DNA from 4 places in the Bradyrhizobium sp. Crot121 genome. Region 1 is predicted to be linked to each of the others. Evidence: predicted binding sites of a transcription regulator. Region 1 holds the regulator's gene; each other region holds the start of a gene.
What was found. The regulator LexA, encoded in region 1, represses DNA repair genes until DNA is damaged. The targets are predictions, from matches to a motif close to TGTTCNNNNTGTGTTCNG.

Region 1 (5,299 bases):
GAGCGGAGGTCGCGACGCAGCGCTCGTTCTTCATGACTGCGGTGGTGCTGATCGCCGTCATGGTGGACCGCCGCGCGGTGACGTTCCGGACGCTCGCAGTCGCGGCCATGATCGTGCTCGCGATCGCACCGGAAGCGCTGGTTCATCCGAGCTTTCAAATGTCGTTTGCGGCCACCCTCGGGTTGGTGGCGCTGGTGCAGATTGGCATGCCGCATCTGTTTGCCGCGCCCGATCATTCCGCGACCGCGCGGATCGCGCTGTGGGGCGGGCGCGAGATTGCGATGCTGCTGCTGGCCTCGCTGGTAGCGGGGCTGGCGACCACGCCCTATGCCGCCTTTCACTTCCATCGGGTGGCGCCCTTCGGCGTGCTTGCCAATCTGGCGGCGATGCCGGTGGTGTCGGCGCTGGTGATGCCGGCTGGGCTGCTTGGCCTGCTGGCGATGCCGTTCGGCTTCGATGGCGTGTTCTGGGCGATCATGGGCAGCGGCATCGACTGGATGATCGTGGTTGCGCAATGGGTCGCCGCGCTGCCGGGCGCAGTCGGCCACGTCAGTGCGTTCGGGATCGGCCCGCTGATCGCCGCGAGCCTGGGCGTCATCCTGCTCGGGCTGTTGCGCACGCCGCTGCGCTTCGCCGGCGCGGCGGTGCTTCTCATTGCGGTGGTCTGGGCGGTGAGGGCGCCGCAACCCGACATCCTGATTTCCGGCGACGGCCGCAATGTCGCCGTTCGCGGCGGTGACGGGCGGTTGCACCTGATGCGGACCGCGAAGGACGCGTTTCTCGCCAAGGAGTGGCTTGCCGCGGATGCCGATGCCCGCAGCGCGAGCGATCCTTCGCTCACGGAGGGCGTGTCCTGCGATGAGAGCGGCTGCGTGACCTCTGTGGCCGGTGGCGCGTTCATCGCGCTCACGCAGCGATCCGAGGCGCTCGCGGACGATTGCGAACGGGCGGTGCTGATCGTGACCGCACGGCCGGTGCCACAAGGCTGTGCGGCGGCGGTCATCGATGCCGAGCGCCTGCGGCGGCAGGGCGGGCTGGCGCTGCGGCGGAACCGGAACGGCTTCGTCATCGATGCGGTCAAGCCCGCCGGCCTCGACCGGCCGTGGTCGCCTGCGGTGTCAGGCGAAGGCGAACCCGAGACCACGATCCGGATCCAAGGGGCACCCGCGCTGCGCGCCATCGATGCGACCCCGTCCGAGTCCGACCTGCAGCCGGAAGACTGAGCGCTCCCGTCAATCTCCACCGGCGTTGGCCGGCAGCTCGAAGGCGCCGAGCCGAAATTCGTCGGGACCGCCCGAATGCGACGGCACTTGCACGAGCGTGAAGCTCGCATCCGGAAATCGCTCCCAGATCGCGAGATCTTCCGCTGCGACGGTGAGCCAGCCGAACCTGAACATGTATCGGCCGGGCTGGGCCACCCGTCCGGCTTTTTGCCATGTGATCTTGGTGACCACCGATCATGCCCCTTGCGAATAGTTCAACAAAACCACATCTGCCCCGGGATGGCCTCCGGGGCCGCTCGAATACTTTGCTTTTCACCCGCGGCAACGTCCCGCCGGCCGAGACCGGCGGCGCACGCTGCCCGAAGCTCTCAGCCGATGAACAGCGGGTTCGGCGCGGGGCGCTGGTCGACCGCCTTCGGTGCCGGCTCTGCAACATGATGCGTCACGGGCAATTGCAGCACGGTCGCCCGCTGCCCTTCGCAGAGCTGGGTCACCAGCACATGGCTGCCATCGGGGAAGTCGATCGCGTCGTGATGACGATCCCGAATATGCGCATCGATCTGGTTGAACTTGCCGACACGGAAGCCGGTCGTCTTGGTCCAGATCCAGCGATTGTCGTAGCGGACGTTATCGGCGAACGCGAGTTCGGTCCCGGGAAGCATGCAGACTGCGACCGTCGGATCGCTTTCCGAAGCGAAGCCGCGGGTCGAGGTACCGCGGAAGGTGGTGGTGATAAGCGTCTCTCCAACCTGGGCGGGACGCGTCGCCACGGCATGCAGGCTATAGTCACACATCGGATTGCTCCTCATTCGAGATAGCCGACCCGGCCTGGGAAGAGGCGCAGGCCTCTATCAGAGTGGACGATAACTTATAAGCCTCTGCTCCGTTCTTGGCATTTGTACGGCCCGCGCCCTCTAGCCGTTCACAAACACGATAGGAGGCGCTGCCGCACATCTCCTTGCACCGAGAGTGCCCCGGCGAACTTACCGGGGCTCTTATTCTAATCACTCTAAATCGTTCTTGTCAGTGTCCTTGAGGGCAGATCACCCACCAAAGTACCAGACGAGCTGCTGCGTCCTCGTCGGCTCAGTACTTGCGATAAAGCCCGATCAGCTTGCCCTGGATCCGCACCCGGTTCGGCGGCAGGATGCGGACTTCGTAGGCCGCATTGGCAGGCTCAAGCGCGATTGACGCGCCGCGGCGCCGGAAGCGCTTCAGCGTCGCTTCCTCCTCATCGATCAGCGCCACCACGATGTCGCCGGTGTTGGCGGTGTCGTTACGCTGGATCAGCGCCATGTCGCCGTCGAGGATGCCGGCCTCGACCATGGAATCGCCGCGCACCTCGAGCGCATAATGCTCGCCGGAGCCGAGCATGTCGGGCGGCACGCTGATGGTGTGGCTGCGGGTCTGCAGCGCCTCGATCGGCGTACCCGCCGCGATCCGGCCCATCACGGGAACGGCGACGGGACGGTTGCCATCGTCTTCGGCCACGGCCGCGCTGGTCGTGCGCTTGCCGAGCGTGCCCTCGATGACGCTCGGCGTGAAGCCGCGGCGGCCGTTGCCGGCGGCGGAGAGCTCAGGCAGTTTGATCACCTCGATCGCGCGGGCGCGGTTCGGCAGGCGGCGGATGAAGCCCCGTTCCTCCAGCGCCGTGATCAGGCGGTGGATGCCGGACTTCGAGCGCAGGTCGAGCGCGTCCTTCATCTCGTCGAAGGAAGGAGGCACGCCGGCCTCTTTCAGCCGTTCGTTGATGAAACGCAGAAGTTCATACTGTTTGCGCGTAAGCATCGCGAGCATTCCCCCGGTTGGTAGCGTCGTTCGATCCGAGACTTGAGAAGAGCTGATCTCGGGAGTCACGCACTCCCATTCGTAGACAGCGAGTTTCGAAACAAATCATGAACGGACACTATATGTTCGATATGTGTTCCGCAACCACTTAATTTCTGGTGAACGCGACCAGAGATGCTCCGGCAGGTGTTGGTCGCAGCGTCATTCAGGCAATCGGAGGATGTCGCAAGGCGCGCCTTTTGCTGCGGCCGGCGCGAATGGCGGACGGATCACAAGTGCCTGCGCCGCAGTGAGATTCCCAAGCAGCGAACTGTCCTGCTTGGTGACCGGCGTTGCGATCAGCGTGCCGTCGTCGCGCTCTTCGAGTAGCGCACGAAGATAATCTTCGCGCTGATCGTTGGCGGCGAGATCGCGGCCGAGCAGGGCGCTTTCCGTCACGTGATGAATCGCCGAGCGGCCGAGCAGGGCCCGAATCAACGGCACCAGGAACAGATAGGCGCAGACATAGGACGACACCGGATTGCCGGGCAGGCCGATCACTCGCATCGCGCCGAGCCGGCCATGCATCATCGGCTTGCCCGGCCGCATCGCGATCTTCCAGAACGCCATGGTCACGCCCTCGGCCTCAAGCGACGGCTTCACGAGGTCATGGTCGCCGACCGAGGCGCCGCCGGTGGTGATGAGGATGTCGGCGCCCGCGGCATGCGCGCGGCGTATGCCGTGGGTGGTGGCGGCAACCGTGTCGGCGGCGACCCCCAGATCGATCGCTTCAGCGCCTTCTGCACGCGCCATCGCCCGCAGCGCATAGCCGTTGGAATAGACGATCTGGCCTGGACCCGGAGAGGTGCCCGGCATCACGAGTTCGTCGCCGGTCGCGAGCACGGCGACCTTGGGTCGGCGCCGCACGGGGAGTTCCGGATAGTTCATCGACGCCGCCAGCGACAGCGCGCGGTCGGTCAGCCGGCTTCCGCGCCTCAGCAGCACGTCACCCTCGCGGAAATCGACGCCGGCGGGCCGGATATGCCGCCCGGCGACAGCGGCCTCGGTGATGGTGATGTGATCGCCATCGACCCGGGTGTCCTCCTGGATCACGACCGCATCGGCGCCGGCGGGAATGACGCCTCCGGTGAAGATCCGTGCCGCTTCCCGCGGACCAAGTTCCCGATCGAACGGCCGGCCCGCGGCGACTTCGCCGATCACCTTCAGCCGCGCGCTCAAGTCGGCGGCATCGGCGGATCGCACCGCATAGCCATCCATCGCCGACATCGCCAGTGGCGGCTGAGTACGCTTTGCCGCGACGTCACGGGCAAGCGTGCGGTGATAGGCGGCATCGAGTGCGACCATCTCTTCCGGCAAAGGTTCCGCGCCGGCGAGAACCGCGGCAAGCGCATCGGCGACCGGCATCAAGGCCACGGGCAACTCCTAAATTCCGAGGGCGAGAAGCGCGTTCGTCACATCATCCGGTGATGTGACGTGAATGGCTGCGAGGCCCATCGCCCGTGCGCCGCGGATGTTCTCGGCGGAATCGTCGAAGAACACGATGCGCGAAGCCGGCACGCCGATCGCCTTTATCACGTAATCATAGGCGTCCGCGTCAGGTTTCCGTAGCCCGATCGTGGAGGAGAAGAAGATCTGACGGAAGTGGCCGAGCACGTCCGAATAGGCTGTCGAGAAATGCTCGATATGAGGCGGATTGGTATTCGAGAACGCATAGAGCGGCAGACGCGTCTTGGCGCGCGCCAGGTGCTCGGCGATTCCCGGCATCTCGCCGGCGAAGATCGCGTTCCAGCCTTCCAGGAACTGGGCGTCGGAGATGCTGATGCCGAGCGACTGCCGCAGGCCTGCGAAGAAGGCGGCGTCATCGATCTTGCCAACCTCGTGATGTCTGTAACTCTCGTCCATGACAAAGCGGGTGGCGAGCTCGCCGGGCTCGCAGCCGGCATGGCCGGCCCAGGTGGTCATCACCTTGCCGAAATCGATATCGAGCACGACGCGGCCGAGGTCGAACAACAGGACATCGGCGGAGCCGGGGGAAAGGGACGGTTGGGTCATGGCGACGGTTGTGTACGAAAATCCCAAGGGGGCGGCAATGTCTTCGTTCGCGGGCCTGCAGGATGGGTAGAGCGAAGCGAAACCCATCGCGATGGAGCAAGCGGTGCGAATGATGGGTTTCGCTTCGCTCTACCCATCCTACGACCGTAGTCCTGGGGAAACGCTCTCTCCACCGTCATTGCGAGCGCAGCGAAGCAATCCATTTCTCCGCAAGTGGCGCGATGGATTGCTTCGCT
Region 2 (5,299 bases), on a different contig from region 1:
GCTCCTTCAACGCCGCGAGTTTTGCGAACGGCGAATTCGGATCGATCGCGCGTTCGCGTTCGCGCGGCGCCGAACTCGCATATTGGCGGAGCGCCGGGCCGCTCTCGCGCCCCTTGTCGCGGCCGCCTTTGTCGCGGAAATCACGGCCGCCGCGCTCGCGGTCGCCACGGTCGCGATCCTTGCGGTCGCCGGAGAATTTATCGCGGCGGCGATCATTGTCGCGGTCGCGGCCCTTGCCCTCGAAGCGCTCGCGGCGCCCGCCTTTGTCCTCAGGCGGGGCGCCATTGCTGGCGGCCGCAGCTCCCACGGGCGCATCCTCGCGCGGTTTGCGGAACTCGTGATGGCGGCGACCACGGCGCTGCTGGTCGCGCTGGGCGCCATCGGCACCTTCACCCGCTGCGGCGGCGCCCTGTGCGCCCTCGCGCGGCTGATGGCGGTGGCGGCTGCGGTCATGGCGCGGGCGACGCTCCTCGGAGCGGCCGCCGGGGCGCCAGACTTCGACCAGTTGCGGCTCGGCCGGGGTCTCGGCTGCGGCTGGCTCGGTAACGGCGTCGGCTGGTACAGCTTCCTCGGTGCCGGCTGCAGCCTCGGCTGCGGCCGTCGGCATCGGCTCTGCCGTCGCGTCGGCCGGGACCTCTGCGGGAGCGGTCGCGTCCGCCTGCACTACGGCAACGGGCTCCGCTTGCGCCTCGATCGCCTCAGGCTCCGGCTGCGGTTCAGCCACCGGCGCTGGCTGCGCCTCGATCACTTCAGGCCCGGGTTGCGCTTCGGCCACGGGCTCTGCGGCGGCAGCCGCTGGTTCCTCGCTCGGCGCAGGCGCCAAGGTAACTTCGGGCAACAGCGCGGCGGATGGGCTGGGCTCGGGCAGCTCGGCGGATACTTCTTCCGCCGGCGTCTCCGCCGCAGCCTCAGCACTCGCTTCCACCGCCGGCGTCTCGACGGACACTGTCTCGACCACTTCCACCGGCTTCGGCGGCGGGGGCGGGCGGCGCTCCATGCGATAGCCGAGCGCGCGCAGGACCGAGGCGAAATCCTCGCCGGCGGAGCCGGTGAGCGAGGTCATCGCCTGCGTCACCACGAAGCCGCGGCCGTCGAACGCGCCCGCGGGCTTCTCGCCCGGCGCACCTTCGCGCCAGGCCAGCGCGGGACGGATCAGATCCGCCAGCCGCTCCAGGATGTCGACGCGCACTGCCCGCTCGCCGCACTGCTTGTAGCCGAGCACGCGATAGGCATCGCGCGGCAGCCCCTTGTCGATCGGGAATGAGGTCCGCCCGCTCGACGCCAGATGCTGCACATTCGACAGCGCCGACAGATCGACATTGTCCTGCTTCTCGGCCCAGAGCAGCGAGGCCAGCGCCCGCGCCGCCGGCTTGAGGAGCTGCGGGAAGTAGATGTGATAGGCGCCGAAGCGGACGCCGTATTTGCGCAAGGTCGCGCGCGAGGGCTGGTCGAGATCCTTCATCTCGGCCGCGATCTTGGTCCGCTCCAGCACGCCGAGAGCTTCCACCAGTTGGAACGCGATGCCGCGCGCAATCCCCTGCAGGTCCTCTGCCTTAGACAGGTCGAACAGCGGCCCAAGCAATTTCGTAATATGCGTCTTGAGCCAGAGATCGAGCCGGTTCTGCACGGCCTCGCGCGGCGCGCCGGTCAGCCGCTCGTCGGAGATGATGCGGAGGCGCGGATGCAGCGCGTCGTCGGCCGCGGCGAGTTTGGCCACCGCATCGCCGGTCCAGCGGATAGTACCGTCGGAGGTTAGCACGAAGGTTTCGTCCGGCGCGGCGCTCAGTTTCTCGGCCCGCGTATCGATCTCGCGCGCCAGCACCTGCTGGGCTGCGGCCTGCAGCGCCTTGGCATCTGAGCCCGCTTCCGCCGCGTCAGGCGCAAAAGTGAATCCGTCGAGCCGGCCGATCACATGCCCCTCGACGATGACTTCGCCGGTCTTGCCGATTTCAGTATTCAAAACAGAGTTCTCCCGCAGGCGGCGCATCAATACACTGGTACGCCGATCAACGAAACGCTCCGTGAGCCGTTCATGCAGCGCATCGGACAATTTATTTTCGAGCTCGCGCGTGATCCCCTGCCAATGTTCGGGATCGGACAGCCAGTCCGGCCGGTTCGCCACAAAGGTCCAGGTGCGCACCTGAGCGATCCGGCCCGACAGCGTGTCGATATCGCCGTCGACGCGGTCGGCCTGATCGACCTGGGCAGCAAACCATGCATCGGGAATACGCCCCTTTTGTATCAGGAAGCCGTAAACCGTGGTCACAAGCTCGGCATGGGCCGCGGGCGATAGCTTTCGGTAATCGGGTATCTGGCAAGTGTCCCATAGCCGCTCGACGGCGACAGCGCCATGCGCCATGTCGCGCACCTCGGCATCGCGCGCGGCGTGGTCGAGCACGCGCATGTCTTCCGCGATCGGCGCCCTCGTCAGCACTTCATGCGACGGCGGCAGCGACAACGAGACCTGCAAGCTGCCGAGCGAGGAGAAATCCAGCTTCGAGTTGCGCCATTGCAGCATTTTCACGCTGTCAAACGTATGGTTCTGCAGCGCGTTCACCAGTTCCGGCTCGAACGGCGCGCAGCGTCCTGTCGTGCCGAAGGTACCATTGCGCGTCGCGCGGCCAGCTCTGCCCGCGATCTGCGCGAACTCGGCCGGTGTCAGACGGCGGAACTGATAGCCGTCGTATTTGCGGTCGGAGGCAAAGGCGACATGATCGACGTCGAGGTTCAGCCCCATGCCGACGGCGTCGGTGGCGACGAGATAATCGACGTCGCCGTTCTGGAACATCGCGACCTGCGCATTGCGTGTGCGCGGCGAGAGCGAGCCGAGCACGACCGCCGCGCCGCCATGCTGGCGGCGGATCAATTCGGCGATCGCATAGACCTCGTCCGCCGAGAACGCGACGATCGCGGTGCGCCGCGGCTGCCGCGTGATCTTGCGGTCGCCGGCGAATTCGAGCGTCGAGAGCCTGGGCCTTGTGATGATGGAGGCGCCGGGCAACAGCCGCTCGATGATGGGACGCATCGTCGCAGCCCCGAGCAGCAGCGTCTCGTCGCGCCCGCGCCGATTGAGGATACGGTCGGTGAAGACATGCCCGCGCTCGAGATCGGCCGCGATCTGGATCTCGTCGACCGCAAGGAACGAGACATCGAGATCGCGCGGCATCGCCTCGACCGTCGAGACCCAGAAGCGCGGCGACTTCGGCTTGATCTTCTCCTCGCCGGTGATCAGCGCGACGCTCTCAGGCCCAGCGCGATCGGCGATCTTATTGTAGACCTCACGCGCCAAGAGCCGCAGCGGCAGCCCGATCAGCCCGGACGAATGCCCAAGCATGCGCTCGATGGCCAGATGCGTCTTGCCAGTATTGGTCGGCCCGAGCACAGCCGTGACGCCGGCGCCGGGCGCGCGCTCATGGGCGAAGGGAGGAGAGGAAAGAGCCATGATTTCGAGGTGCTTTTCTTGATGCTTTTCTTGGAGATGAAAGAAAGCGCGACTAGGAAAATTGTCTCAGATTGCTACACGGCGGATGCCGCCGCTTAAGCTTCGGAACGAGTTGAGAACGAATCGCGGCCGAATCGCTGACTCCACCTGTGTTCTCCTCCGTTCACCGCAACATCTCGTGTCGGCATTTCAGTTCCAGCACCAAATCGGGTTTAGCAGCGATCACGATGACAGCGAAATTGTTAAAGCCGGAGTCGAATCAGAAGCGGCCAAGAGTCAACAGAATTCACGCCCTCTCCGTCATTCCGGGGCGTCCGCAGGACGAGCCCGGAATCCATCGGGCCGCATGCGCCGGAGGAGAAATGGATTCCGGGCTCGATGCTTCGGATCGCCCCGGAATGACGGAGCACGACCTCACTGCGTCTTCGCCACCCGCGGCGGCGTGGCCGACGTCACGAACGACGTCGCCTCCAGCATGGCGAGCCCGAACGGCGTCGGAATCTTGACGCGGAACGGGATCAGGATGCGCGTGCCCGCGATCGGCACGAAGGCGATCTCCATGTTGCGCGCTTCGGCGAGGTACTTGATCACCGGACGGTCGGGGATATAGCCCGCGATCGGCGTGAAATAGATCGCGCAGACCAGCGCCGGGCCCTGATAGCCCTTCTCCGCCTTGACCATCTCCACGCGCTTGAAATCGAGCTTCAAATCGTAGCGCAGCCGGCCGTCGAAAATGCCCGCGCTGGTGCGGCAGCTATCCGGGCTCATCAGTTCGCCCGTGCCCGGCACCCGGAGCAGCGAGCCGGTCATCGGATCGAACACGTTCTTCTTGTGGGCCTCGGTGACCGGGATCCGGTTCGGATCAACCGGCGGTTCCGGCTCGATCACGGTTTCCTTGATGCTGCCGCCACTGAGCGCCATCCGAATGATCTCGGATTTCTTGTAGCTGTTGTAGTTGACGGTGTAGCCCGCCGCCACCAGCGCGCCATTGACCACGCGCCCCTGGGATCCGCCCACCCCGCCGGCGCCAGCAAATGCCTTGAGCAGCCCGGAAGTGCCGCCCTGCGCGATCGCGGAAAAGGTGTCGTCACCGATCTCGATGGTCCAGCTTCCCTTGCCGACGGCAATACCGGCCAGCGAGGCCTCATACTGCGCATCCAGCCGGCCCTGCGCGAGCGCGCCCTCCGGCAACATCAGGAACAGCGCGCCGGCGCACAACAGCCAGGATTCCCTCACTGAGGGCAGAAAACTGCTGAAAATGCTCACAAACTTAACGATCCTGTCGTCGGCGCCGAAAGATCATCTAGGGAGAAATGACCGGCAAGCAACGCGGGCGAATACGGAACCACTTAACCAGCCTGAATACGCCCTTTATATGGTGTGTTAACCCGCTGAACGGCCTTGTGAACGTGCCGGTTTTGCGTGCCATAAGGTTTTACCGTTCGCGCGAGGAAAACGCGCCGAATTTGAGGGTTTCGGAACCAGGGAAAGTGGCTCTAAACCCGATAAAACCTTGACGCTTTGCACCTCACCCCCTATACGTCCGCGGTTCCTGGAAAATGGACGTAGGTTTAGACCCCCGCCGCGCGCGGCGCGCGCTGTTGGTTTAGCGGGGATGGAAGAGGATTTGAACAATGTCGCGGCGCTGTGAACTGACGGCCAAGGGCCCGCAAGTGGGCCACAAGGTGAGCCACTCGAACATCAAGACCAAGCGGCGCTTCCTGCCGAACCTCTGCAATATTACCTTCCAGTCGGAATCGCTCGGCCGCAACATCCGCCTGCGCGTCTCCTCGAACGCGGTGAAGAGCGTCGATCACAACGGCGGCCTCGACGCGTTCCTCTTGAAGGCGAGCGCCG
Region 3 (5,299 bases), on a different contig from region 1:
CGCTGGGACGATGTAGCTTGCATAGCCGCCCACGGGGTTGAAGATCGGCTGCAGCAGAATGTCGGCCGGGCTCGAACTCGCCAGCTTCGCCTTGACAAGGCTTCCATCCGAGCGTGCGCCTCGCGAAACAAGCTCGGACGTCAATCTCCCGATTGCGGTGGCGACCCCGCTGGCGGTCGATCTGAATATGAACAAATAGGTGGCATCCGCGTAGATCGGAATGTGAGCGGTGATGCCCTTGAGCACGTCGCGCTCAGTGTTTGGGGGGATTTCGACGGCGGCAAAGGCCTTCCCACGATCGATTGCGGTGCGTGCCTCGGCGAGTGTACGGGTGCGGACCGCAACGCTCAATGCTCCGCTCGCATCCAGCGTCTCGACGATCTGGCGGCTGAGATCGCTCAGATCGTTGTCGACGACCGCGATGGGAAGCTTGCGCAGGATCTGATTCAGATAGGGTTGCGGATAGTAAATGCCGTAGACCAAGGGAGCCAGGAACAGGAGGGTGAAGGCGCTCCGCGCGCCGAGCACGCGCCGCCACTCCGCCATGAAGGCGCCACCGACGCCGCGGGGCGCGCGGCCGATCTCTGATTGCTCGGCTGGTCGCGCCGTCTCAAACCAGCCCCTGCGCTTGAGGCTCGCCATACGCAGCAAGGCGAGGCCAGCATAGAGCATCGTCAGGCCGGCGAGCGCCGCGAACGGAATGGCGGAGTCCGACACCGGCAATCCGCGTGCCGCTTGGCCCAACAACACGGCCATGTACCAGCGCAGCGGCAGTATCGCGCTCCAGACTTGCGCAAACGCATTCATGCCGATCGCGGGGAAGCCGACGCCGGCGTAGCCGAATGCAGGAGAGGCAACGAGGCCCGCAAGTCCCAGCCCCGTCGCCAGATCGCCGACCAGGAGCTGCAGCAGGGCACCGAGCGAGAGGTAGGCGACAATCAGGAGCGAGCCGGCGGCCACCATCAACGGAAGGTCTCCCCTGAAGGGGACTTGCAGCACGCCCTCCAGGAAGAGCGGCTCGGCAAGCATGATGAGGAGGAAGATGCCGAAGAGGGGCGCGAGCTTGCCGGCCAGCGCAACGAGCGGATCGCCTCCGGCACTTTCGAGCCAGGCCCGCGCGTCGCGCCGGCGGAATTCGGAGCCGACGGAATAGCCTGCCGCGAGCGTGATCACCACATGGATGATCGTCGGCAGCAGCGCACGGAGCAGGAACTGGGCATAGTTCTTTTGCGGATTGACAAGCGCGATGGTTTCCCCGGCCATCGTTCCGATCGAGGCTGGCGTGGGCGCTGCGTGCTTCGCGGGGGCTGCCACGGCGGCTGCGGCGGAAAGCGCATCGCTCAGCCCCGAGGAGGCAATGCCGGCCGCCGTCAGGAACTGCTGGTTGTAGAATCCAACCACCTGCGGACGGCGTTGAGCCTGCAGGTCGCGCTCGAAATCCGGTGGGATATAGATTGCCGAGATCGCCTTTCCGGACCGTATATCCTTCACGGCCGTGGACAGCGTACCGGAGCGGTCGACGATTTTCAGGCTCGGAGATGCCGCGACGTATTCCACCAGGGCACGCGAAGCGTCCGACTTGTCCTCGTCGACGACCGTCACCCCGAGCCCCCGGATGACCGGATGGCTGAAGACCGTTGTGAGAACCACGAACGCGAAGAGAGGCACGCCAAAGATCAAAAGCAGCGCCACACGATCGTGAAACAGCCATTGGCACTCGCGCTGTGCGACCAGCAGAAATCCCGGTCTTGACGCCAGCCTCATTGCCGCGACCGCCAGTCGAGATAGGCACTCATACCCGGTCGCAGCTCGGGCACCGGCTGGACCGGGTAGGCACGAATCGAAAACGTCCGCAAATCGAAATCGCCCGAAGCACGCGTGGCCCGCCAGCTCGCATATTCGCCCTTGGTTGCAATAAGCTTGACCTCGACGGTGACGCGGCGGTCATCGAGAGCCGGAATGCGGACATCAAATCGATCGCCGACCTTCAAGCCCTTGACGAGATCCTCGCGAAGATCGAAGTGAATCCAGACGTCGCCCAGATCGATCAAGGTAACCAGCGGCACGCCCGGCGATACGTATTCGCCAGGCTCAATATTGCGCTGATAGATCTGCGAGGCGACGGGGGCATAGACCACGAGTTGATCGATGATCGATTGAACGCTCTGGATATCGGCAGTGGCCTTTTCGACGTTGGCCCTGGAGATCGCCCGCTCCTCCTTTGTGTAGCCATTGACAGCCTGGTCGTAGGACGATTTGGCCTGATCGACTGCGCGCTCGCTTTCGTGCAGCGTGTCGGTCACTTGGTCGAGACGGGCTTGCGGCGCATTGCCTTGCTGGGTCAATGTGTAGGTACGGTCAAAGGTCTTCTGGGCAAGCACCTGGGCAGCCTGCGCCCGCTCCATTGCCGCTTTCCGTGCGGCAATGGTTTCCACCCGTGTTCCGACGAGGACGTTGGCAAGTTGAGCCTCGGCGACAGTCTTTGCTGCCTTCATTTGCTCGTGTTTGGCCAGAGTTTCGGGATTGTCGATCCGCACGAGCACAGCGCCAGCCGGAACGTTCTGGCCACGTTCGACGGGAATTTCCTTGACCCGCCCGTCGACACGCGCGGCTATATCCAGCCGCGTTGCATCGACCTCGCCCTGGACGAGCAGTGGTTCCGGTCGCAAGAGATAGAAGACAGAGAGCGCGACGACGGCAGCTGCAACGATGCCGACAATGATGGAAGGAGCGCGCGTCGCGGTGCGGGTGTTTTTCTCTCCGTCCCTTGGTGCGTCGGACGTACTTTGAATTTCCTTGTCAGAGATCGGCATGTCCGCGCCTGATTCCCCTTTCCGTGACCGGGGTAGTCGTTTGCTAGCCTTGGTTGTTAGGTCTGTCCAATCTCGATCCGCTGAATTCCGCGAGCAAAAAGATCAACTATCGGCAGGGTGCATGTCAACCTCTGCCCTTATCAGGTACCGTCCGCTCGTCACTGGGATGATGGTCTCGTCTCGATATCGGTATGCTGTATGGAGACCTGATGACGGCCGTGCAACAGGAGCCTTTCGCTCAATCGCGTTCCCGTGAGCTGAAGAGAGAACGGTCGCTCAACCAGGCCCAGGCTTGAGCAGCCAATAGCTTCTCAGCCTTTGTGAAACCCGGCTTGACACGCGTCCAACATGTTCGCATTATGTTCTCAGTGAATTTCGGTCAAATTTCACCGGTGAACGCTCTGGATGGCAACGGCGGCCACCATCCTTCATGCAGACCTTGATGCCTTTTACGCCTCGGTCGAGCAACTGCTCGATCCTTCGCTGCGCGGCAGACCTATCGCTGTCGGTGGCGGGGTTGTGCTTGCTGCCTCATACGAAGCCAAGGCGTTCGGGGTTCGAGGTGGTATGCCGGGACGGCACGCACGCCAGCTATGTCCGCAACTCACTTTTGTCGGCGGCCATTTCAAGGACTACCAACGGCTGGGTGATGCTGCCATCAAGGTGATCGGCGATTTCACGCCACTGGTGGAGCGTATTTCCATCGACGAGGCGTTTGCCGACGTTGCCGGCTGCACCCATCTCTTCGGTACGCCCGCCGAAATTGCAAAGACAATCCGCCAACGCGTGCGGATGGAGATCGGTCTTGGGATCTCGGTCGGTGTGGCGCGCACCAAGCATCTGGCGAAAATTGCCTCGCAAGTGGCGAAGCCAGATGGGCTCGTGGTCGTGGATCCCGACACCGAACTGGAGTTCCTTCACCGCCTGCCCGTCGAGCTGATGTGGGGAGTGGGTCCCGTCACGAAGGCGCAGCTCGCCGAAATCGGCGTGCTGACCATCGGGCATCTGGCAAAGACACCGGGTTGGTTGCTCGAGCGCTTGCTCGGTCCCGCTGCAGGCGAGAAACTCGCGGCGCTGGCATGGAATCGCGATCCGCGGGAGATCAAGTCTCACTGCCGGGCCGGATCGGCAGGGGCGCAGTCAGCGATTGGCAGGAAGCCGGCCGAAGAGCGGGTTATTCGACCCACGCTGCTTCACCTCGCGGACCGCATCGCTACGCGACTCCGGGCGAAGTCCAGGCCCGGTCGAACCGTGACGGTCCGCGTTCGCTTCGCCGACCTGAGCTCGGTGACGCGTTCGGTAACGCTCGATGCGCCGATCTCCGCGACCATGATCCTTGCTGAGATCGCCGAGGAACTGGTGCGAGCGATCCTTGCAGATCATCCGGACCAGACGACCATTTCGCTATTGGCGATCTCCGTGTCGCATCTTGAGGAGCACTGGGATCTCGAGCTCGAACTCCCGCTTGAACTTCAAGATGAAGCGCGCCGCCCCGGCACCAGGATAGGCATGGCCCGTTGGGCGGCTGATTGCGCCGTCGACAAGATCCGCGATCGCTTCGGATGGGATGCGATCGGATACGGCCCGGCAGCGCTTGGCATTTCTCGTTCCGTGCCCGACGAGTTTCGCAAACTCGCCGAAAAAGACCTCTAACCCTCGAAAGCCTTGGCCCGACAAGCGACCGGTGGGTACGAGCTCCTATTTACCAGCTAGCCGCCAGCGGCAAAGACCTCGCCGTTCCTGACGTGCTTAGATGCGCGCGGTTGTGCTGTACAGCTCCGCTGGCACGAAAAATGCTGAGGCGCCTCCGCGATGGCGAGCGCAAAGCTCGCCGGGCAGACGGAGGACAACATGAGAGCCCAAGTATTGAGAGCGTACGACGAGAAGCTTTCCAACGACCAGTGGGTCAGCGAAGAAAAAGCGCCTGATCCCAAGTTGACTAGATCGACTGATGTCATCGTCCGCATCGGTGGTGCTGGCGTATGCAGGACCGACCTTCATATCATCGAAGGTGTATGGAAGCCGCATATGGATCCGACCGGCGACAAACTGCTACCCATCATCATGGGACACGAAAATGCAGGTTGGATCGAAGAGGTTGGCAAGGAAGTCGAGGGAGTAAAGAAGGGTGACCCGGTCATCGTTCACCCGAAGATCACCGGTGGCACCTGTCTCGCGTGTCGCCGAGGCTTCGATATGCATGGTCCCGGCACGTTTCCGGGGCTTGATTGCAACGGCGGCTATGCAGAATTCCTTTGCACCTCCGAACGCAATATTGTGCCGCTGCCACGGACTCTTGCACCAAAGGATGTGGCGCCTTATGCGGATGCGGGCCTCACGGCCTATCGCGCGGTCAAGAAGGCCTCTCGTCACCTTTTGCCGGGCGAATCCTGCGTCGTAATCGGTGCAGGTGGGTTGGGCCACATCGGAATCCAGTGTCTCAAGGCGATGTGTGCGGCCGATATCATCGTTGTCGACAAGTCCGA
Region 4 (5,299 bases), on a different contig from region 1:
GTTGCCGCGGGCGTTGACGACCTTGATGGTGCGGCGATGGTTTGGCGGCCGCCGGTCGGAGATCGGCACCGAAAGCTCGCCGGTGAGATATTTGCCGGTCAGCGATTTCGGATTGCGCATGATCTCGGCGGGCGTGCCTTGCGCGACGATATGCCCGCCATGCATGCCGGCGCCGGGGCCGATGTCGAGCACGTAGTCGGCGAGGCGAATGGCGTCCTCGTCATGTTCGACCACGACCACGGTGTTGCCGAGGTCGCGCAGCCGCTTCAGCGTATCCAGGAGCCGCGCATTGTCGCGCTGGTGCAGGCCGATCGAGGGCTCGTCCAGCACATAGAGCACGCCTGTCAGCCCCGAGCCGATCTGGGACGCGAGTCGGATGCGCTGGCTTTCGCCGCCGGACAATGTGCCGGAGGAGCGGGACAGCGTGAGATAGTTGAGGCCGACGTCGAGCAGGAAGGTCAGTCGCTCGCGGATTTCCTTCAGCACGCGCGCGGCGATCTCGTTCTGCTGCGTGTTCAGCGCTTCCGGCACGGTCTCGAACCACTCGCCGGCGCGCTTCACCGACAGGTCGGCGATCTCGCCGATATGCTTGCCGCCGATCTTGACGCACAGCGCTTCCGGCTTGAGGCGATAGCCACTGCAGGCGGCGCAAGGAATGTCGGTGAAATATTTCGCCAGCTCCTCGCGCGCCCACTCGCTCTCGGTCTCGCGGTAGCGGCGGTTGATGTTGGTGATCACGCCCTCGAACGGCTTCTTGGTGTCGTAGGAGCGGACGCCGTCCTCATAGGAGAACTTGATCTCGTCGTCGCCGGAGCCGTGCAGGATGGCGTTCTGCGTCTTCTTCGCCAAGTCCTTCCACTTGGTGTCGAGCGTGAACTTGTAGTGCTTGCCGAGCGCGGTCAGCGTCTGCAGGTAATAGGGCGAGGAGGACTTGGCCCACGGCGCGATCGCGCCCTTGCGCAGGGACAGATCCTTGTCGGGAATGACGAGGTCCTCGTCGACATGCTGCTCGATGCCGAGGCCGCCGCAGGCGGGGCAGGCGCCATAGGGATTGTTGAACGAGAACAGCCGCGGCTCGATCTCGGGGATGGTGAAGCCGGAGACCGGGCAGGCGAACTTTTCCGAGAACAGGATGCGTTCCGGTCCGCTCTTGTCGTGGATCTTTGCGGTCTTCTTCTTTTCTTCGGCGGGAGCTGCCGCCGGGGCGTCGGCGAATTCGATCACCGCAAGGCCCTCGGCAAGCTTGAGCGCGGTCTCAAAGCTCTCCGCGAGACGCTGACCGATGTCGGGGCGCACCACGATGCGGTCGACGACGACGTCGATGTCGTGCGGAAACTTCTTGTCGAGGCTCGGCGCTTCGGCGAGCTCATGGAAGGTGCCGTCGATCTTGACGCGCTGAAAACCCTTCTTGAGATATTCGGCGAGCTCTTTCCGGTACTCGCCCTTGCGGCCGCGCACGACCGGCGCCAGCAGATAGAGGCGAGTGCCCTCGGGCAAGGCGAGCACGCGATCGACCATCTGCGAGACGGTCTGGCTCTCGATCGGCAATCCCGTGGCCGGCGAATAGGGCACGCCGACGCGGGCCCAGAGCAGGCGCATGTAGTCGTAGATCTCGGTGACAGTGCCGACGGTCGAGCGCGGGTTCTTCGAGGTGGTCTTCTGCTCGATGGAGATGGCGGGCGAGAGGCCGTCGATCTGGTCGACATCAGGCTTCTGCATCATCTCCAGGAACTGGCGGGCATAGGCCGACAGCGATTCGACATAGCGGCGCTGGCCCTCGGCATAGATGGTGTCGAAGGCAAGCGAGGACTTGCCGGAGCCGGACAGGCCGGTGAAGACGACGAGCTTGTCGCGGGGAATCTCGACGTCGATGTTCTTGAGATTGTGCTCCCGCGCGCCGCGGATCGTGATGGCACGCGTTGAGGAGCCGGCGGTCGGTTGGCGCTTCGCCCTGAGCACTTCATCCATATCGGCATTTCCAGGCGCTTGTAAGCGCGCCACGTTATGGGCGCGCGTCGTCGGAAATCCCTACCACGGCGCCGATGGGGTGATGCCGGAACATAGGAAGAACGGGCGACGATTTCCAGTGCTCAGCACGAATCATCAACGATTTGTTTCTGATCGCATTTCCTGCGTGCAGCTTTGGCAGTAGCTGGCAGCAAGAGGGGCCCGCGCAAGCGGAGCTTCGCAGATGAGCGGCTCGGAACGAACGACACGCAAACAAAAAGGCCGGCGCAAGGCCGGCCTTTTCTTAAGATTGATATCCGATCGCGAGATCAGTACCGCCCGATGATCGGAGCGCCGCCGAGGCCGAACTTGTAGTTCACGCGGACGGTGACGAGGTCGATGTCCTGCTTGATATTCTCGGTGGCGAAGAGGCTGCCGGCCGGGCCGGCGAAGCCATTGTTGACGAAATCGTAGGAGCGATTGCCCAGGAAGATGTGATTGTACTCGGCGCCGACCGACCAGTTCGGCGCAAAGCCGTACTCGATGCCAGCGCCAACCGAGGCTCCCCAGCGGGTGTCGTTGATGTCGTTGGTGATCGGGAAACCGGTGAAGGCGTCACGCACGCGGTAGCGATCGGCGACCACGGCCGCGCCGCCCTTGACGTAGAACAGCACATTGTTGGCAGCATAGCCGATCTGGCCGGTGATCAGGCCGAAGGCGTCGACCCTGGTCTCGTTGGTGTCGATGCCCGTCAGCAGGCTGATGTTGCTGCCCTTGAAGTCGGCCCAATTGCCCTGGCCTTCGACGCCGAACACCCAGGTGCCCATCTGCCAGCGATAGCCGATCTGACCACCAGCAGTGCCGCCGTCGGCGTTATGGGAGCCGTCACTGAAACCAAGGACGTCCCAGCGGTTGCGGCTCGTTCCCCAGCCGCCGTTGCCGCCGATATAGAACCCGGTCCAGTCGTAGACGACGGCGACGGGCGCCGGCGGAGCCTTGACATAAGGGCGCGCGGCAAGATCGGCAGCCGAGGCGGGCGCAGCCAGCGCAACCAAGGCAACCGTTCCAAGCAAAAACTTCTTCATCGTAGCTCTCCAGCCTTTGTTCGCTTCAATTTGGTCCCGAAGCGTTACGGTATTAAAGACGCGAGCGCCGCGCCGTCGTTTTAGGCATATACTCCGATTCAACCGGAAATACCGTCGCCGAAACGCAACACTTCACGGCGAAGTACCGGGAACATAAGTTAATGGTTTTCTTGATGTTTTATGGAACCCCAGGGTCGATTTCGGGTTCCATCCTGGCCGCACCAAATTTGGGCCACAATGCCACCACGATTATGTCAAGTTGCATGGAACAAAACTGGAACAATGGCGCGGCTGGTGCTATATGTGGATAACCGCGCAATGGACGGGGAATGGCTGCGCCCGACGGTGTCGGCGAGCGTATAGGGTCCGTCAGCAATGTAAGATGTGGTTAGCGAAGACTGAATGTGGCCGCCGTGTAACCGGCCGGCCCAGTGATTGAGTGGAGAGCGGCGATGGCGGGAAGCGTAAATAAGGTCATTCTGGTGGGCAATCTCGGCAAGGACCCGGAAATCCGGCGGACCCAGGACGGCCGTCCGATCGCCAATCTGAGCGTCGCGACCTCCGAGACCTGGCGCGACCGGGCCACCGGCGAGCGCAAGGAAAAGACCGAGTGGCACCGTGTCGTCATCTTCAATGAAGGGCTCGCCAAGGTCGCCGAGCAATACCTGAAGAAGGGCGCCAAGGTTTACGTCGAGGGCCAGCTCCAGACCCGGAAATGGACCGATCAGAGCGGGGTCGAGAAATATTCGACCGAAGTGGTGCTGCAGGGCTTCAACTCCAACCTCACGATGCTGGACGGCAGGGGCGGCGGTGGCGGCAGCTTCTCCGACGACATGGGCAGCGGTGGCGGCGATTTCGGCGTCAGCGGCCCCTCGAGTTCCGCGCCACGCCGCGCCGTGCCGGCCGGCGCCCGCAACAACAACGACATGGACGACGATATCCCGTTCTGATCGAGCGGTACGTTGCCGGAAAGATCGCGTGAGGATGAAAATCTCCCTCGCGCGATACAGCTTGCGTCGAACTTATCCTCTTCAATGACTGCAGGATATCAGCGTCAAGCGATTGATATGGCTTGATGTGCCGCGGCCGGGTTGCTTGTGGCTCCGGTTAATGTGAATTGTGAGGAAATCGATCTAACCGACAGGGCGCGGCGATGCGGGCGCCGCCAACGGCCCGCGGGCGGTTTCCTGACCTCGGAGGGCGCCTTGCCGCACGCCGCTGGGGTGTTCCCGCGGCGCGCCGGTCGACCCCGTAAGTCTATGAAAAAACGAAGGGAAAAACCGGTCGCCGAGGCCGTTCCGGGGTGGTGGTCGGGCCCCCGATACGCTATATGATTCTGCAGTAGAACCGACCCGGATTCCCCCTTTGTCAGAACCTGAAGACGACAAGCCCGGCGAGCCGTCGGGGCCCTCCGACATTCGTCCCGTTTCCATCCTCGACGAGATGAAGAAGTCCTACCTCGACTACGCCATGAGCGTGATCGTGGCGCGGGCGCTCCCCGATGCGCGTGACGGGCTCAAGCCGGTCCACCGCCGCATCCTGTATTCGATGTACGACCAGGGGCATACGCCGGACAAGAAGTACGTCAAGTCCGCGCGCGTGGTCGGCGACGTCATCGGTAAGTATCACCCACACGGCGACCAGTCGATTTACGACGCCATGGTGCGCATGGCGCAGGATTTTTCGATGCGCGTGCCGCTCATCGACGGCCAAGGCAATTTCGGCTCGGTCGACGGTGATCCGCCGGCGGCCTATCGATACACCGAAGCACGCCTGACGCGGGCGGCAGAGGCTGTGCTGGCGGACATCGAGAAGGACACGGTCGACTTCCAGCCCAACTACGACAACAGCGAGCAAGAGCCGTCGGTATTGCCGACGCGGTTTCCGAACCTCCTGGTCAATGGCGCGGGCGGCATCGCCGTCGGTATGGCCACCAACATCCCGCCGCACAATCTCGGCGAGGTCGTCGACGCCTGTGTGGCGCTGATCGACAACCCGGCGCTCACCATCGACGACCTCATCAACATCATTCCGGGGCCGGATTTCCCCACGGGCGGCATCATCCTCGGTCGAGCGGGCATCCGAGCATCCTATCATCTCGGCCGCGGCTCGATCGTGATGCGCGGCAAGGTCACGATCGATACCCTGCGAAAGGATCGCGAGGCGATCATCATCACGGAGATCCCGTACCAGGTTAACAAGGCGAACATGGTCGAGCGGATCGGCGAGCTGATCCGCGAGAAGAAGATCGAGGGGATTTCCGACCT

Region 2: AC5ZGW_RS28735 (helicase-related protein) is a predicted target of LexA. The motif match lies at 3,546-3,563, and genes of this name have one in related genera.
Region 3: dinB (DNA polymerase IV) is a predicted target of LexA. The motif match lies at 3,163-3,180, and genes of this name have one in related genera.
Region 4: AC5ZGW_RS21150 (single-stranded DNA-binding protein) is a predicted target of LexA. The motif match lies at 3,297-3,314, and genes of this name have one in related genera.

The regions. Positions count from the first base shown of each region.
Region 1 covers NZ_JCAMOR010000111.1:12,272-17,570, forward strand. Annotated here, with positions in the region: gene AC5ZGW_RS42035 (ComEC/Rec2 family competence protein) at 1-1,223, shown strand, start outside; gene AC5ZGW_RS42040 (hypothetical protein) at 1,233-1,454, opposite strand; gene AC5ZGW_RS42045 (hypothetical protein) at 1,592-2,017, opposite strand; gene lexA (transcriptional repressor LexA) at 2,310-3,011, opposite strand; gene AC5ZGW_RS42055 (molybdopterin molybdotransferase MoeA) at 3,213-4,424, opposite strand; gene AC5ZGW_RS42060 (HAD-IA family hydrolase) at 4,434-5,063, opposite strand.
Region 2 covers NZ_JCAMOR010000040.1:56,380-61,678, forward strand. Annotated here, with positions in the region: gene AC5ZGW_RS28735 (helicase-related protein) at 1-3,442, opposite strand, end outside; gene AC5ZGW_RS28740 (DUF3108 domain-containing protein) at 3,857-4,636, opposite strand; gene rpmB (50S ribosomal protein L28) at 5,077-5,299, shown strand, end outside.
Region 3 covers NZ_JCAMOR010000002.1:212,848-218,146, forward strand. Annotated here, with positions in the region: gene AC5ZGW_RS03140 (ABC transporter permease) at 1-1,764, opposite strand, end outside; gene AC5ZGW_RS03145 (HlyD family secretion protein) at 1,761-2,813, opposite strand; gene dinB (DNA polymerase IV) at 3,219-4,466, shown strand; gene AC5ZGW_RS03155 (NAD(P)-dependent alcohol dehydrogenase) at 4,665-5,299, shown strand, end outside.
Region 4 covers NZ_JCAMOR010000023.1:83,082-88,380, forward strand. Annotated here, with positions in the region: gene uvrA (excinuclease ABC subunit UvrA) at 1-1,968, opposite strand, end outside; gene AC5ZGW_RS21145 (outer membrane protein) at 2,277-3,032, opposite strand; gene AC5ZGW_RS21150 (single-stranded DNA-binding protein) at 3,485-3,982, shown strand; gene gyrA (DNA gyrase subunit A) at 4,398-5,299, shown strand, end outside.